2 regions of the Saxibacter everestensis genome follow, and region 2 is predicted to be linked to the other one. Evidence: riboswitches for the same ligand, from Rfam matches in the RefSeq annotation. Region 2 holds a riboswitch; the other holds the start of a gene.
The links. A riboswitch is a leader RNA that binds a small molecule or an ion and turns the genes downstream of it on or off. The one in region 2 is predicted to bind FMN.
Positions count from the first base shown of each region.

Region 1 (7,136 bases), 410 kb from region 2:
CGGGTGCGGGTGATGAGCTGTTCAACAATGGATGCCGGGCTGAACGAGAGGTCCGCGAGTACGTCCGCGATCTCGTGCAGGCTCAGTCCGAGCGAGCGGAGTCCTTCCACCTGAAACAGCCGACGGACATCCTGCTCCGAGTACTCGCGGTACCGGCTCGGGGTCCGCTCGGATGGCGACACCAGCCCGAGCCGGTCGTAATGGCGCAGCATCCGAGTACTGATGCCAGACTGTTCAGAGACTTCGCCGATCAGCACCGGTTCACTCCCCGATGACCGGTGCGCCAAGAAGCGCAACGGTCCGGCGCGCTTCGGCGATCGCGGCGTCGAATCCCTCGTCGGGATACTGGATCAGGTGCTCGGTGGCGATGGCGTGTGTGCGCACGGCATCGTCACTATCGGCTTTCGCTCGCTCGACAACGGGCGATGCCGCCGGGCCAAGAGCGACGAAGGCGCGGCTGAGGCTCAGCTGCATCTCGCGGTCCCCCCGGTTGAACTGGGTCGACAATGTCTCAGCGAGTTCAGCTTCACGCCCCGCAGGGACGAGTCCGGCCGCGGTACGCCACGCAGCGCGGGCGACCTCGTCGTTCTCATCCTGCAGCAGGTCCGTTGTGATCGCGGACCACACCCGCCGGTCACCGATCTTCGACAGCGTGTGGAGCGCCTGACTCCGGGCCTGCGCCGTTTCCGACTTGAGCTCGATCAGCAGCCGATCCACGGCTGAATCTGCATCGTGCCGCGTAAGCGCCCAGGTCAGCATGTCGCGCACGTAGAAGTCCGGCTCTACCCCGCACTGCTCCACCAGGACATCGACGTACTTGGGCGCGGGATGCATGCCGGCAGTCAGTGCAGCTTGAAGTCGGGCCGACGGGTCCCCTGCTTCTAGCGCAGTCTTCAATCGCGACGCGATCTGGTTGTCATGTTTCTGGATCACTTCTGGACCACCTCCGCCTTAGATTCAAAACCTTGTCACAGTGTCAAGGTCAAGTGCGGATGACTCCACCGGAGCGGCGAGCTCCTCGAACACCATCGCTTTCGGCCTGCGGAATGTTCGTCGGCGCGAGTACCAGGACGACGAGGGCGGCTGAGATGACACCGAGCCCGACCCATCCTGCGGCAGTCAGGCGTTCGCCGACCACGACAACTGCGAGGATGGCGGCCACGGCAGGCTCGCTCAGCGTGAGGGTGGTCGCGGTGCTGGGTTTCACCCGGCTCAGGCCGTACCCGAAGAGGAAGTACCCAAGGAACATCGGTATCAGAGCCATATAGGACGCGACCACGAATGACTCGGCCGAGGCTACCAGCGGTGCACCCGTGATCAGCAGAACCGGAACCAGCAGAGCGCCACCAGTGCCGAAGACCGCGCCCATCGATGCGGCTCGGCCAGCGCCGTTCTGCATAAGCCGGTGCACCACCCAGGAGTACGCGGCATAGGTGCCACCCGCCAACAGCCCCAGCACTATGCTTGCGCCCGTCGCCAATGCCGAGGACGGTAGCTGGCTCAGCCTCGACAAGCACAGCAGCAGGCCGCCGGTCACTCCGAGCACCGTTGCCAGCATCCACCAGCGACTCAATGCCCTGCGCTCCAACACCCGCTCAAGTACCCCAGACGCCAGCGGGGCCGAGGCGAGCGAGACCACAGTGCCGATCGCCACACCGCCCAGATGCATCGAGCTGTAGAACGCCAACGGATAGATGGCGACCGCCACGGCGCCAGCAGCGACCATAGCCGCGTTGGTCCGAAGTATCGACCATGAGCCCCGCAGCGCGGGAATGGCAATAGCCGCCTGCAACAGTCCCCCGATGCCGAGCGCGGCCGCGCCGATGGCCAACGGGCCTGCATCGGGAGCGAACGTCGCCGCCGTGCCCGTCGTGCCCCAAAGGAACGATGTGGTCAGGATCGCGGCCACGCCCGCGAGCCTGCCCTGGTTCACAGCGCATCCACCATGCCGGAGGCGATCGAGCGGGCACGGATCAATCGCGACGGGTCACCTTCGAGCCCCGCGCGCGCCATCGCGCCCTCCAGCAGGAAGCAGAAGTGCTCCGCCAGTTCTCTCGCCCGGTCTGTATCGGTCAGCTCGGCGAGGTGCGATGTCAGGATTTGCTCAACCTGCTCCTTCTGCCCTCGCACCGCCTCGCGCGCCGGGTCGCCAACCGGGAACTCCGCCGCGGCGTTCAGCAGGCCGCATCCACGGAACCCGTGCTCATAGGCGGTCGAGGCGTGATCGATGTAGGCGTCAAACACCGCCAGCACCCGCTCCCCCGAGGTCGACGCATCGGCAAGCCTGGCGCGGTAGAGCTCAAGCCATTCCTGGTGCCGTGCCCCGATATACGCCAGAACCAATTCTGACTTCGAGGCGAAATTGTTGTACAGGCTCATTTTCGCAACACCGGCCTCGGCCGTGATCGCATCGATGCCCGTCGCCCCCACACCGTCGGCGTAGAACCTGCGCGCCGCCGCATCCAGCAACCGCGAACGCGCCGATGCTGCACGTTTCTGCTCAGTTCCCACAGTTGCCACCCGCGCCTTTCATCGATTAGGTAGATCAGTCTACCCAGCCGCGCTCAAGCGATCGGGACCGTGCCGGAGTGTCGTGGCGCCGGATGTCAGTGCCTGGTCGTAATCTGCCGTCATGGAGATCAACTATTGCCCAGAGTGCGGAACTGATGTCGTCTACATCGGCCTGGCCCGCTGGCCCGATACCGACGAACTGGTCAACGTCGCCCAGTGTCTGGCCGAAGATTGCGGATGGGCCGGCGCGGATATCGAAAGCGATTACCCGGTGCTGGCGGTAAAGCAGTCAGCAGCCTGAGCCGAGTCTGCGAGCAGACCGAGCACCAGCCCTTCACCGCAGCACTCTCAGTTTGTGCTTGTGTTCTGCCCGGAGTTACCCTCATCCAGTAAGAACGTGCTCCGGGGTCGGTGAAAGTCCGAACCGGCGGTGATAGTCCGCGACCCGGCCATTTCGGTGGCCGGTTGACTCGGTGAAACTCCGAGACCGACGGTTAAAGTCCGGATGGGAGGCAGCACGCGTGCGAAACGGCGGAAGTGGATAGGTGACCGGTCCCCTATGTCAGGGGTGACGTCTCCCTATTCATCGACGACGGCAGACACGCAACGGCATTCCTCACCCCGGTTCACTCCATCGACTTATCGATTGCGAGGGACCAGCGGTGACAACCGACGCAGCCGCTATGACGCGCGCCATCGAGCTTTCCCTGCTCGGCGCCAATGGTTGCGCACCCAATCCGCGAGTCGGCGCCGTGATCCTTGATCCGCACGGTGACATCGTCGGCGAAGGCTGGCACGAACGGCCCGGCGAACCACATGCCGAAGTTCACGCACTACGCGCCGCCGGAGACAGGGCCCGGGGCGGAACCGCCATCGTCACGCTCGAGCCGTGCAATCATCATGGCCGCACTCCGCCCTGTTCCGCGACGCTGCTGGAGGCCGGGATCGCCCGAGTCGTCTACGCGGTCGCCGACCCGACCTCCGATGCGCAAGGCGGCGGAGCCAGCCTGGCCGGCAACGGCATCGACATTTCCTCGGGCATGCACGAGCGCGCCGCGCGGGCCGCCAACCAGGAATGGCTTACCGCCGTCGCGCGTCGCCGGGTGCACCTGACGTACAAGGCAGCGATGACGATCGACGGCAGGATTGCAGCCGAAGACGGCACATCGCAGTGGATTTCCTCGGCAAGTTCACGTGCTGACGTCCACCGCTTACGCGGCCAGGCCGACGTCGTCATCGCGGGCCGTGGCAGCGTCTTGCTGGATGGCGCGCGGCTAACCGCCCGCGACGCAGCCGGCCGACTGCTCGACCACCAGCCCCTGCGAGTTGTCGTCGACTCGCAAGGCAGGACCCCACCCGACGCACCGGTTCGCAACGACGATGCGCCGACCCTGATCGCCACCACCGCCGAGTTCGGCGCGGGTGACGACGGCCGGGTTGATCTGGAATCGCTGAGCCGGGTGCTCTTCGATCGCGGCCATCGAGGCGCGCTGCTGGAGGGCGGGGCCACACTCGGCTCGGCGTTCCTGCGCGCCGGTCTGGTCGACCGGCTGATCCTCTATGTCGCGCCGCTGATGCTGGGCAGCGGCACCAGCGTGATCAACGATCTCGGCCTGCACACCCTTGCCGACGCCACGCGCTGGCAGCTCGACGACACAACGATTCTCGGCGGCGATGTCCGCCTCAGCTACACGCTGGAAGACAAGTGAAGGAGCCCGCAATGTTTACCGGAATTATCGAGGAACTGGGCACGGTGGCCGGAATCGATGTCAGTCCCGAAACACAAAGCGCCACACTGCGGATCGACTCCACCCTGGTAGTCAGCGACGCCGCGGACGGAGACTCTATTGCAGTCAATGGCGTCTGCCTCACCGTCACCGGGTTTTCGGCCAGCCAGTTCGCCGTCGACGTGATGAACGAAACCCTGCAGCGGTCGGCGCTGGCGCGGTTGAGGGCCGGCGACCGGGTCAATCTCGAGCGGGCCATGCCAGCGTCGGGACGATTCGGCGGCCATATCGTCCAGGGGCACGTGGACGGAGTGGGCACACTGCTGACTCGCGAGTCCACGCCGAAATGGGACATGGTTCGGATCTCACTTCCGCCGGAACTCCGCCGCTACGTCGTCGGCAAGGGCTCGATCACCGTCGATGGCACCTCGCTCACAGTCGCCTCCGTTGACCAGCAGACGATCTCGATCGGCCTGATCCCGTCGACACTGGCGAAAACGACCCTTGGCACCCGGGAGATCGGTGACCAGGTCAACCTGGAGGTCGATGTGCTCGCGAAATACGTCGAAAACCTGATCAGCATTCCGAACGCCGGGAGCACATCATGAACGTCAGGCTGGATACGATTCCCGAGGCATTGGCCGCCCTCGCGGCAGGAAAACCGGTGGCTGTCGTCGATGACGCCTCCCGGGAAAACGAGGGCGACCTGATCCTCGCCGCAGAACACGCCAGCGCGGCCAGCATGGCCTTTCTGGTTCGGCACACCTCCGGCGTGCTCTGCGCGCCACTTCCGGCCAGCCGGCTTGACGCGCTCGCGCTGCCACCGATGACGGCGATAAACGAGGATGCCAAGGGAACCGCATACTCGGTATCCGTCGACGCCCGAATCGGGGTGACAACAGGGATCTCGGCCGCGGACCGCGCCCGAACATGCCGGCTGCTCGCCTCCGCCGAAACGACGCCCGCGCAGCTCACCCGGCCTGGGCACGTGTTCCCGCTCCGGGCCAGGGAACACGGTGTTCTTGCCAGACGCGGGCATACTGAGGCGGCGATCGACCTCACCCGGTTGGCCGGCTGTAGTCCGGCAGGCGTGATCGGCGAGCTCGTCGCGGACGACGGGAGCATCATGGATGCACCGGCGACCCGCGAGTTCTGCGACAGTCACGGTTTGGTGATGATCTCTATTGAGGACCTGGTGGCCTATCGGTACCTGATCGAATCTCCGCTATCGGCCAGCCCGGCAGTGCTTCTGCCCAGCACGCTGGCACAATCGTCACCGGGCGACGATGCTCCCCGGTTCATGGCGACCGCCTACCGCAACGAGGTCAGCGACGACGAACACCTGGTGCTGACCCTCGGCCTGGATGCACGCTCAGATGAGGCGCCGCTGGTGCGGGTTCACTCGGAATGCCTCACCGGGGATGTCTTCGGATCCAGCCGCTGCGATTGCGGAAACCAGCTGCGCTCCGCAATGCAGGAAATCGCCGAGGCAGGTCGCGGTGTGCTCATCTATCTTCGCGGACACGAGGGCCGCGGCATCGGACTGACCGCGAAGCTCCAGGCGTACGCTCTGCAGGAAGCCGGCCGGGACACCGTCGACGCAAACCTGGATCTCGGCCTCCCGGTCGACGACAGGAGCTATCACGCGGCGGCGGCCATCCTTCGGGACCTTGACGTCACCCGGATCAGGCTGCTTTCCAACAATCCGGGAAAACGGGCGGCGTTGGAAAAAGACGGAATCGAAGTGACGGCGCAATTGCAGCGGCCGTCGATGGCGACGCCGGAAAACCTCGCCTACCTCACCACGAAACGGGACCGGATGGGGCATGTCATCGACATCGGGGACCTGCCCGCACCCGGACGCTCGTCGGGAACCACACAGCTAGGAGTCGCACCATGAGCAATGCAGGAACGCCGGGAATCGGAATCAACGAAGGCCGCCTCGCCGACGGCACCACTATTCCCCGGCTACGGGTCGGAATCGTTGCCGCGAGCTGGCACACAACGGTGATGGACGGACTGATTGCCGGCGCCAAACGTGTCTGTGAACTTGCCGACCTCGAGCCGACTGTGTTGCGGGCTCCGGGCAGCTTCGAGCTACCGGTGTTCGCCTCGCGAATGGCGCGAGCCGACTATGACGCGATAATTGCGCTGGGCGTCGTCATCAGAGGCGGCACGCCGCACTTCGACTACGTATGCCAGGCTGCGACAATCGGCCTCACCGATGTTTCTACCCGGACCGGCATTCCGGTCGGCTTCGGGCTGCTGACCTGCGACGACGAGCAGCAGGCGCTTGATCGCGCCGGTCTGCCGGGGTCAATTGAGGACAAGGGCGCCGAAGCCGCCGAAGCCGCGATCAGTTCGGCCGTCGTGCTCAAGGCAGCCCGGCTCTAACCGCGAAAGCCCGGCTCTAACCGCGCACTGCTCGGCGTATCACTCGTCGGCGTCAGGCACAGCCTCGCCATGACCGGCGGCAACCAGTGCCGCCCTGAGCCGGGCGGCGTTGTCATCCAGCTGCTTCGGATCCGGATTCTTGTTGGCGTTGGCCAGGTTGAAGTCCGCCGGGCCGTTCGCCGGCCACACGTGCAGGTGAAGGTGCGGAACCTCGAAGCCCTGAACCATCAAGCCGACTCGTTCACTGCCGAATTCCAACCGTTGCGCGGAAGCGATGATTCTGGCCACCGTGTAGAGCCGAGCGCTCAATTCATCGTCGGCGTCCATCCAATGATCGACTTCCTTGCGTGGCACAACGAGGGTGTGCCCGTCAGTGAGCGGACCAGCGTCGAGGAAGGCAACCACCTGGTCATCCGCCCAAACGAACCGGGCCGGGATCTCGCCGTCGATAATCTTTGTGAATATGCTGCTCATAGCCGGCCTTCCTTGTTCTGGTCAGTTCTA
Region 1 is NZ_CP090958.1:1,372,491-1,379,626, reverse strand. It holds gene LWF01_RS06680 (MerR family transcriptional regulator) at 1-257, opposite strand, end outside; gene LWF01_RS06675 (HEAT repeat domain-containing protein) at 262-834, opposite strand; gene LWF01_RS06670 (DMT family transporter) at 983-1,933, opposite strand; gene LWF01_RS06665 (TetR/AcrR family transcriptional regulator) at 1,930-2,511, opposite strand; gene LWF01_RS06660 (hypothetical protein) at 2,633-2,812, shown strand; FMN riboswitch at 2,906-3,033, shown strand; gene ribD (bifunctional diaminohydroxyphosphoribosylaminopyrimidine deaminase/5-amino-6-(5-phosphoribosylamino)uracil reductase RibD) at 3,174-4,220, shown strand; gene LWF01_RS06650 (riboflavin synthase) at 4,232-4,846, shown strand; gene ribB (3,4-dihydroxy-2-butanone-4-phosphate synthase) at 4,843-6,138, shown strand; gene ribH (6,7-dimethyl-8-ribityllumazine synthase) at 6,135-6,632, shown strand; gene LWF01_RS06635 (HIT family protein) at 6,672-7,106, opposite strand.
Region 1: another riboswitch for FMN. It lies ahead of ribD (bifunctional diaminohydroxyphosphoribosylaminopyrimidine deaminase/5-amino-6-(5-phosphoribosylamino)uracil reductase RibD); the one in region 2 lies ahead of LWF01_RS08590 (nicotinamide mononucleotide transporter family protein).

Region 2 (7,136 bases):
CCGGTCCAGCGCGAACTGCTCAAGTCCGGCATCAGGGCTGTCCGGCCCGGCGGAGTCGTGGCGTACACGACCTGCTCGCCGCACGCCGCAGAGACGATTGCGGTGATCGAGGACGTGATGAAGTCGACCCCCGGCCTCGAAGTGCTTGATGCGCCCCAGGCGCTTGACACAGTTGCCGGCACCAACATCGGCGCAGGTTCTGGGCGATTCGCCCAGCTGTGGCCGCATCTGCACGGAACCGACGGGATGTTTCTGGCGCTGCTGCGCAAGACCGGCGCCTGAGGGTCGTCGCTGCCGGTCAGTCGCGATCAGGTTGCGGCACGCCGGCTGGTACGGTCCGCTGCTGCTGCCGCAGGCGCTGCCGTTCCCGCCCGGCCCGTTACCGCAGGCGGCGGGATTACCGCAGCCGGCCGTGGCCCGTGGGGACGACGTTCCGGCACGGGGCCATGTTCCGGTATGGGACGAGGGGACGCCGTCGGCGGACATTGGATAGAGTCGGTGTCGTGGGAATTCTAATCAATCCGAGTATTCTGTCCGCTGACTTCGCGAACCTGGAATCCGAGCTGGCAGCGATCTCAGCAGCGGACTACGCGCACATCGACGTGATGGACAATCATTTCGTGCCGAACCTGACCCTGGGGCTGCCGATCGTCGAGCGTCTGGCCAAGGTATCGCCGATCCCGCTGGATGCGCACCTGATGATCGAGAATGCCGATCTGCATGCCCCGGCCTACGCCGAAGCCGGCGCGGCATCGGTGACTTTCCACGCTGAAGCGGCTAAGGCGCCGGTTCGGCTTGCCCGGGAGCTGCGATCGAAGGGTGTTCGGGCCGCCATAGCGCTGAAGCCTGCGACCCCGATCGAGCCGTACCTGGACCTGCTCGGCGAGTTCGACATGATCCTGATCATGACCGTCGAGCCCGGCTTCGGCGGTCAGCAATTCCTCGACGTCTGCCTGCCGAAGATCCAGCGAACCCGCGCGGCAATCTCCGCGGCGAACCTCGACGTATGGGTGCAGGTAGACGGTGGCGTCTCGGCGAAGACAATCGAGCGCGCGGCAGACGCCGGAGCAAATGTTTTCGTGGCCGGCTCCGCAGTGTACTCCGCTGAGAAACCCGCCGCCGCCGTGGACGAGCTGCGGCAGCTGGCTCAAGCGCGCTGCGGCGGGCACTGAACAGCCGCCCTGCGTTAAGCTGTAAGCCTGCAATAAGTACGTGCTCCGGGGTCGGTGAAAGTCCGAACCGGCGGTTATAGTCCGCGACCCGGCACCTTTCGGGGTGCCGGTTGACTCGGTGAAATTCCGGGACCGACGGTTAAAGTCCGGATGGGAGGATGCACGCGACGCGATCGGCATGTCGAACCGCCGCTCGCGCCGAGGGTCAGGTTGCGCCGTCGTTGGCGTCGATCCGAATCCTTGATGGTACCCCGGACCGTGTTTTGAACGCGACCGATGAGGAACACCATGGACATATTCAGCTGGCTGAACACCCCGGCTTTCGAACTGTTGGGCAGGCCCGTGCCCTATTCCGACTTGTTCGGCAATGTCTTCGCCCTGTTGACCGTGGTTCTGGCGCTGCGACGCAATATTCTGTCCTGGCCGGTCCAGATACTCGGTTCGATCCTGTTGTTCTCGGCCAGCATGTCAGCAGGCCTTGGCGGAAACGCCTCCCGGCAGGTCGTCATCGTTGCGGCCGCGATCTGGGGGTGGACCCAGTGGCGAAAGAGCAAGGCGGAATCGGGTTCGGTCACCGTGCGCTGGGCCAGCCGGAAGGAGCGGGTGCTGCTGATTGTCGCGTTGCTCGCGGGCACCGCTTTGTTCGCTTCGATACTGCACATCTGGAACCTGTCCTGGTCTCCGATCCCGGACGCCTATATCTTCATCGGCAGCCTTGTCGCGATGTACGCGCAGGGCCGGGCGATTGTCGAGTTCTGGTTCGTCTGGCTTGCCGTCGATCTGGTCGGCATCCCGCTGGCAGTTAGCGGCGGCCTGGTCTTCTCTGGCGCGGTCTATCTGATCTTCCTGGTCATGGTGATCATCGGACTGCGCGACTGGGCTCGCCGGAGCCGGCAAACTGCGTCGTCGCCGTACGCCTCGGCGTCCGACTTACGAGCACCTTGAGCCGTGAGATTCCGGCAGGCACTAGGCTGGAGGGTGTGAAAACCTTCGACTCCCTGTTTGCAGAACTCCAGGAAAAAGCCGCCAGTCGTCCCGCAGGGTCGAAAACCGTCGCAGAACTGGACGCAGGAGTGCATGCGATCGGCAAAAAGATTGTCGAGGAAGCCGCCGAGGTATGGATGGCTGCCGAGTATGAGTCCGACCGGGAGACAGCCGAGGAGATTTCGCAGCTGCTCTACCATCTTCAGGTGTTGATGGTCGCCAAGGGACTGACCCTCGACGACATCAACACCCACCTCTAGGTGCTCACCACCCACTTAAGACGCCAAGGACTTTATCAACATGCTCCGCATTGCGGTACCAAACAAGGGCGCCCTGTCAGAGGCCGCCGCGACTATGCTCGAGGAAGCCGGCTACCGCCGTCGCCGTGACTCGAAGGAACTCGTCCGGGCCGACCCGGACAACGACGCTGAATTCTTTTTCCTGCGTCCCCGGGATATCGCTGTCTACGTCGGCGAAGGAATCCTCGACGTCGGCATCACCGGCCGCGACCTGTTGCTCGACTCGGGCGCGAACGCTCAGGAGATCGCGACGCTTGGATTTGGCAGCTCGACGTTCCACTACGCGGGCCCGGCCGGCAAGTTCACCGACATCGGTCAGCTGGAGGGACTGCGGATCGCTACCAGTTACCCGACCCTGGTGGCGGCCGACCTGGAGCGTCGTGGCGTGAGCGCGACCCCGGTCAAGCTGGATGGAGCGGTAGAGGTGTCTATCCAGCTCGGAGTTGCCGATGCGATTGCCGACGTGGTCGAAACCGGATCGACCCTTCGGGCAGCCGGGCTTGAGGTGTTCGGCGAATCGTTGCTGGACAGTGAGGGAGTGCTGATCTCCCGCAAAGACACGGAACCGAGCCAGGCCGTGCAGGTGCTGGCGCGCCGGCTGGAAAGCGTGCTGGTCGCGCGTCGATACGTCCTGATGGACTATGACGTTCCCACGGACCTGCTCGACGAGGCAATCAAGCTGACTCCCGGCTTCGAATCGCCGACTGTGTCCGCCATGCATGATCCGCAGTGGATGGCGGTGCGCTCCATGGTGACCCGGGAAGACAGCAACAAGGTGATGGACGCGCTCTATAGCGTCGGAGCGCGCGCCATCCTGGTCAGCACGATTCACGCCTGCCGGATGTAGCCATGCCGGATGGCGAACAGTTACGCGTATTCGCGCCGCGGCGAGCCAGGTTCGTGATGATTCCGCTGGCAGTGATCGTGATGCTCGGCTTCATCGTGATCGGCATCGGCCTCCGGGGCGAAGGTGTCGAAGGATTCGACCTGTTCGACCAACTGAGCCTGCTCGGTCTCGGGGCGCTTTTCGTCGGCATCATGCTCTGGATGGTCTCGGTGCGGGCCCGGCCGTCCGGATCCGGCCTTTACGTGCGGAACCTGGTTCGCGCGCGCAGGCTGACCTGGGCCGAGATCGTGGCGGTCCGTTTCGAATACCTGAGCGGCGACCCTTGGGTCACCCTCGACCTGGCGGACGGGACGACGCTCGCTGTGATGGCGATCCAGCGCGCCGACGGCGAATACGGCTTGCGGGAGGCTGAACGCCTTAGCTCGCTGGTGGACAGTTTGGGGACGGCCGGAAATCCCCGCTGAGGCGGCTCGGAGCGCTAGGTTCGGCGATGCAATAGGAATTTCAGTCCCCGAATCTCCTCCCGAACAGGAGACTGACGCCCGTCTCCGCGTTCGCTTCCTCCACCGCAATCCTCGCGGCGACCATCCCGCTGGCAGTGCCGTTCCTGCTGGGTGGTGAGATTGGAGCCGTAGGAATGATCGCGGCCCTTGCCGTTTCATCGACAATCGTCGACGTTTCACCGTTCTCAACCAACGGGGCGCTGGTACTTGCACTTGCCAATGCCAAGGGCACTGACCGCGATCGGTTCTACAAGCAGATCCTGAGCTACAGTGCCGTAGTTGTCGCCGTCGGTCCGCTGATCGCGCGGCTGGTCCTCGTGGTTCCAGGCTGGCTGTAAGACGACAAGAGAAGAAAGAGCAGGTCCACCGATGACATCATCGCCCGATACCCAAGCGCCCCGCCCCGCCGAGGACGCCTCACCGCTGTCCGGATACACGGTCGTCGACCTGACCCGCGCGCTGGCCGGCCCGCACGCCGGAATGATGCTCGGCGACCTCGGGGCACGGGTGATCAAGGTCGAGACCCCTGGACATGGCGACGACACCCGCAACTGGGGTCCGCCCTTCGTCGGTCCCGAGGACGACAAGCAGGCAACCTACTTTCTTTCCTGCAACCGGAACAAGGAATCCATCGCACTGGACCTGAAGTCCGAGGATGGCAAGGAAGTCCTGACGAAACTGGTCGAACGCGCGGACGTGCTGCTTGAGAATTTCAGGACCGGAGTGCTTGACCGGCTCGGCTTCTCGATGTCGCGGCTGCTGGAAATCAATCCCAGGCTTGTGGTGCTCTCGATCACGGGATTCGGCCACGACGGGCCGGAAGGCGGCCGGGCCGGGTATGACCAGATCGCCCAGGGCGAAGCAGGTCTGATGTCGCTGACAGGTTCAGGGCCGGATGACCCGCAGCGGGTCGGTGTGCCAATCGCCGACCTGCTCTCCGGCATGTATGGCGCCTTTGGGGTCGTCTCCGCGCTGCTGCAGCGTGAACGCACCGGGCGCGGCCAGATCGTCCGCACCTCGCTGATCGCCGCCATCGTCGGCGTGCACGCCTTCCAGGGCACCCGGGCCACCGTGGCCGGCGAGGTACCGCGTGCCGCCGGCAACCACCACCCCTCGATAGCACCGTACGGGTTGTTCCACTGCGCCGATGGCGCCGTGCAGATCAGCGTGGGAAGCCAGGGGCTCTGGAATCGGCTCTGCACCAGGTTCGACCTCGACCCGGAGACGCCGGGCTTTGAGAACAATCCCGCCCGGGTAGCGAATCGTCCAGCGCTGATCGAGACGATCGAGAAGGCGTTCTCGACGTATCAGAGCGAAGAACTGCTGGCGATCCTCGCCGATGCGGGTGTTCCGGCCGGCAAGGTGCGTTCGCTTGATGAGGTGTACGCCTGGGACCAGGTCGAAGCGCAGAAGCTCATCGTCGACGTCGAGCATCCGGTGCTTGGCGACATCCGGCTGCCCGGTCCGCCGCTGCGATTCTTCGGCGCCGACCAGGCGGGGGAGCACGAGACGACCCGCGAAAAGCACAACACGCCGCCGCTGCTCAACCAGCATGAGGAAGCCATTCGGTCGTGGCTCGGACTATCGACGGACGTCGGAACCAGCACGGTCGATGACGGCGCGCTCGATAACGGCGAAACTGATTCCGGCACGATCGAGCAGGGGCCCGGCAGCAATGGCTGAGAAGAAGCGCAGGCTGGGCGCACGCGAACTGTTCGACGTCGCCGTTGACGAAGGCACGTTCATCTCCTGGGACGAACCGCCGGTTCGGATTGCCGGCACTATCAGCGCGGAGTATGCCGCGGAGCTAGCTGCCGCGAGGGAAAAGTCGGGGGTCGACGAGTCGGTGATCACCGGCGAAGGCCTGATCCGGGGCCGACGCGTGGCACTGGTCGCCTGCGAGTTCCGGTTCCTTGCCGGATCCATCGGGCTTGCCGCCGCGGAACGTCTGGTCAAGGCGATCGAGCGCGCCACTGCCGAGGGTTTGCCTCTGCTGGCCGGACCGGCATCCGGCGGTACCCGGATGCAGGAAGGCACGCTGGCCTTCCTTTCGATGGTGAAGATCACCGCCGCGGTCGCAGCCCATCGCCGGGCCGGCCTGCCATACATGGTCTATTTGCGCCATCCAACTACCGGCGGCGTATTCGCCTCCTGGGGTTCGCTCGGGCACGTCACGGTCGCCGAGCCTGGAGCCTTGATCGGCTTCCTCGGCCCGCGGGTGTACGAGGCACTGTACGACGACACCTTCCCCGAGGGCGTGCAAACCGGCGAGAACCTGCACCGCCGTGGGCTGATCGATGCCGTGATCCAGCCGGAAAAGATATCGGACACCGTCGACCGGGTGCTCAGCGTCCTGATGGCCCCCAAGGAAACTCTGCCGGCCACGTCTGCGCCCGAGGACGTCGACGTCCCGGACACCCCGGCCTGGGAATCGATCACCCGGTCACGTAAACAGGACCGCCCAGGCGTGCGCCAGCTGTTGCGTTATGCGGCCCGGGACGTGCTGCCGCTGAACGGCACCGGTGAGGGCGAGAAGGATCCCGGCTTGATCCTCGCCCTGGCCCGGTTCGGCAGCGCACCGTGCGTTTTCCTCGGCCAGGACAGGCGCGGGCAGTCGAAGAACGAACCGATGGGTCCCGCCGCGCTGCGTGAAGCGCGCCGGGGAATGCGGCTGTCCAAGGAGTTGAATCTGCCGCTGGTGACAGTTATCGACACGCCCGGCGCCGCGCTTTCGAAGGAGGCCGAGGAGGGTGGCCTGGCCGGCGAGATCGCCCGCTCACTGACCGACCTGGTGATGCTGAGCTCACCCACCGTTTCGGTGCTGCTGGGCGAAGGCAACGGGGGCGGCGCGCTGGCTCTGGTTCCGGCCGACCGGGTGTTGTGCGCCCAGAACGGCTGGCTCTCACCGCTGCCGCCTGAGGGCGCAAGCGCGATCGTGCACCGAACTATCGACCGGGCCGCGGATATGGCTGCCGCTCAGGGAGTGCGCGCCCTCGACCTGCTGGCGAGCGGAGTCGTCGATCGGATAATTCCGGAGCACGACGATGCCGCCGACGAGCCGGAAGAATTCTGCCGACGCGTCGGACAGGCGCTCGAATATGAGGTGCTTCGGCTGATGCAAGAAGAATCGGCGCCGCGTTTCGAGCAGCGGCTCCGGCGTTACCGCCAGCTCGGACTCGGTAGCGAAACTGCGTAGGCTGGGATCATGTCGCTAGCAGTCCGGGTTATCCCATGCCTTGATGTCGATGCCGGTCGCGTGGTCAAGGGCGTGAAGTTTCTGAGCCTGCGCGATGCCGGTGATCCGCTCGAACTGGCTCATGCCTACGACGCC
Region 2 is NZ_CP090958.1:1,787,323-1,794,458, reverse strand. It holds gene LWF01_RS08600 (RsmB/NOP family class I SAM-dependent RNA methyltransferase) at 1-282, shown strand, start outside; gene rpe (ribulose-phosphate 3-epimerase) at 504-1,172, shown strand; FMN riboswitch at 1,210-1,339, shown strand; gene LWF01_RS08590 (nicotinamide mononucleotide transporter family protein) at 1,461-2,117, shown strand; gene LWF01_RS08585 (phosphoribosyl-ATP diphosphatase) at 2,153-2,416, shown strand; gene hisG (ATP phosphoribosyltransferase) at 2,457-3,302, shown strand; gene LWF01_RS08575 (PH domain-containing protein) at 3,305-3,766, shown strand; partial or broken gene LWF01_RS08570 (SLC13 family permease) at 3,847-4,143, shown strand; gene LWF01_RS08565 (CaiB/BaiF CoA transferase family protein) at 4,175-5,488, shown strand; gene LWF01_RS08560 (carboxyl transferase domain-containing protein) at 5,481-7,001, shown strand; gene hisF (imidazole glycerol phosphate synthase subunit HisF) at 7,011-7,136, shown strand, end outside.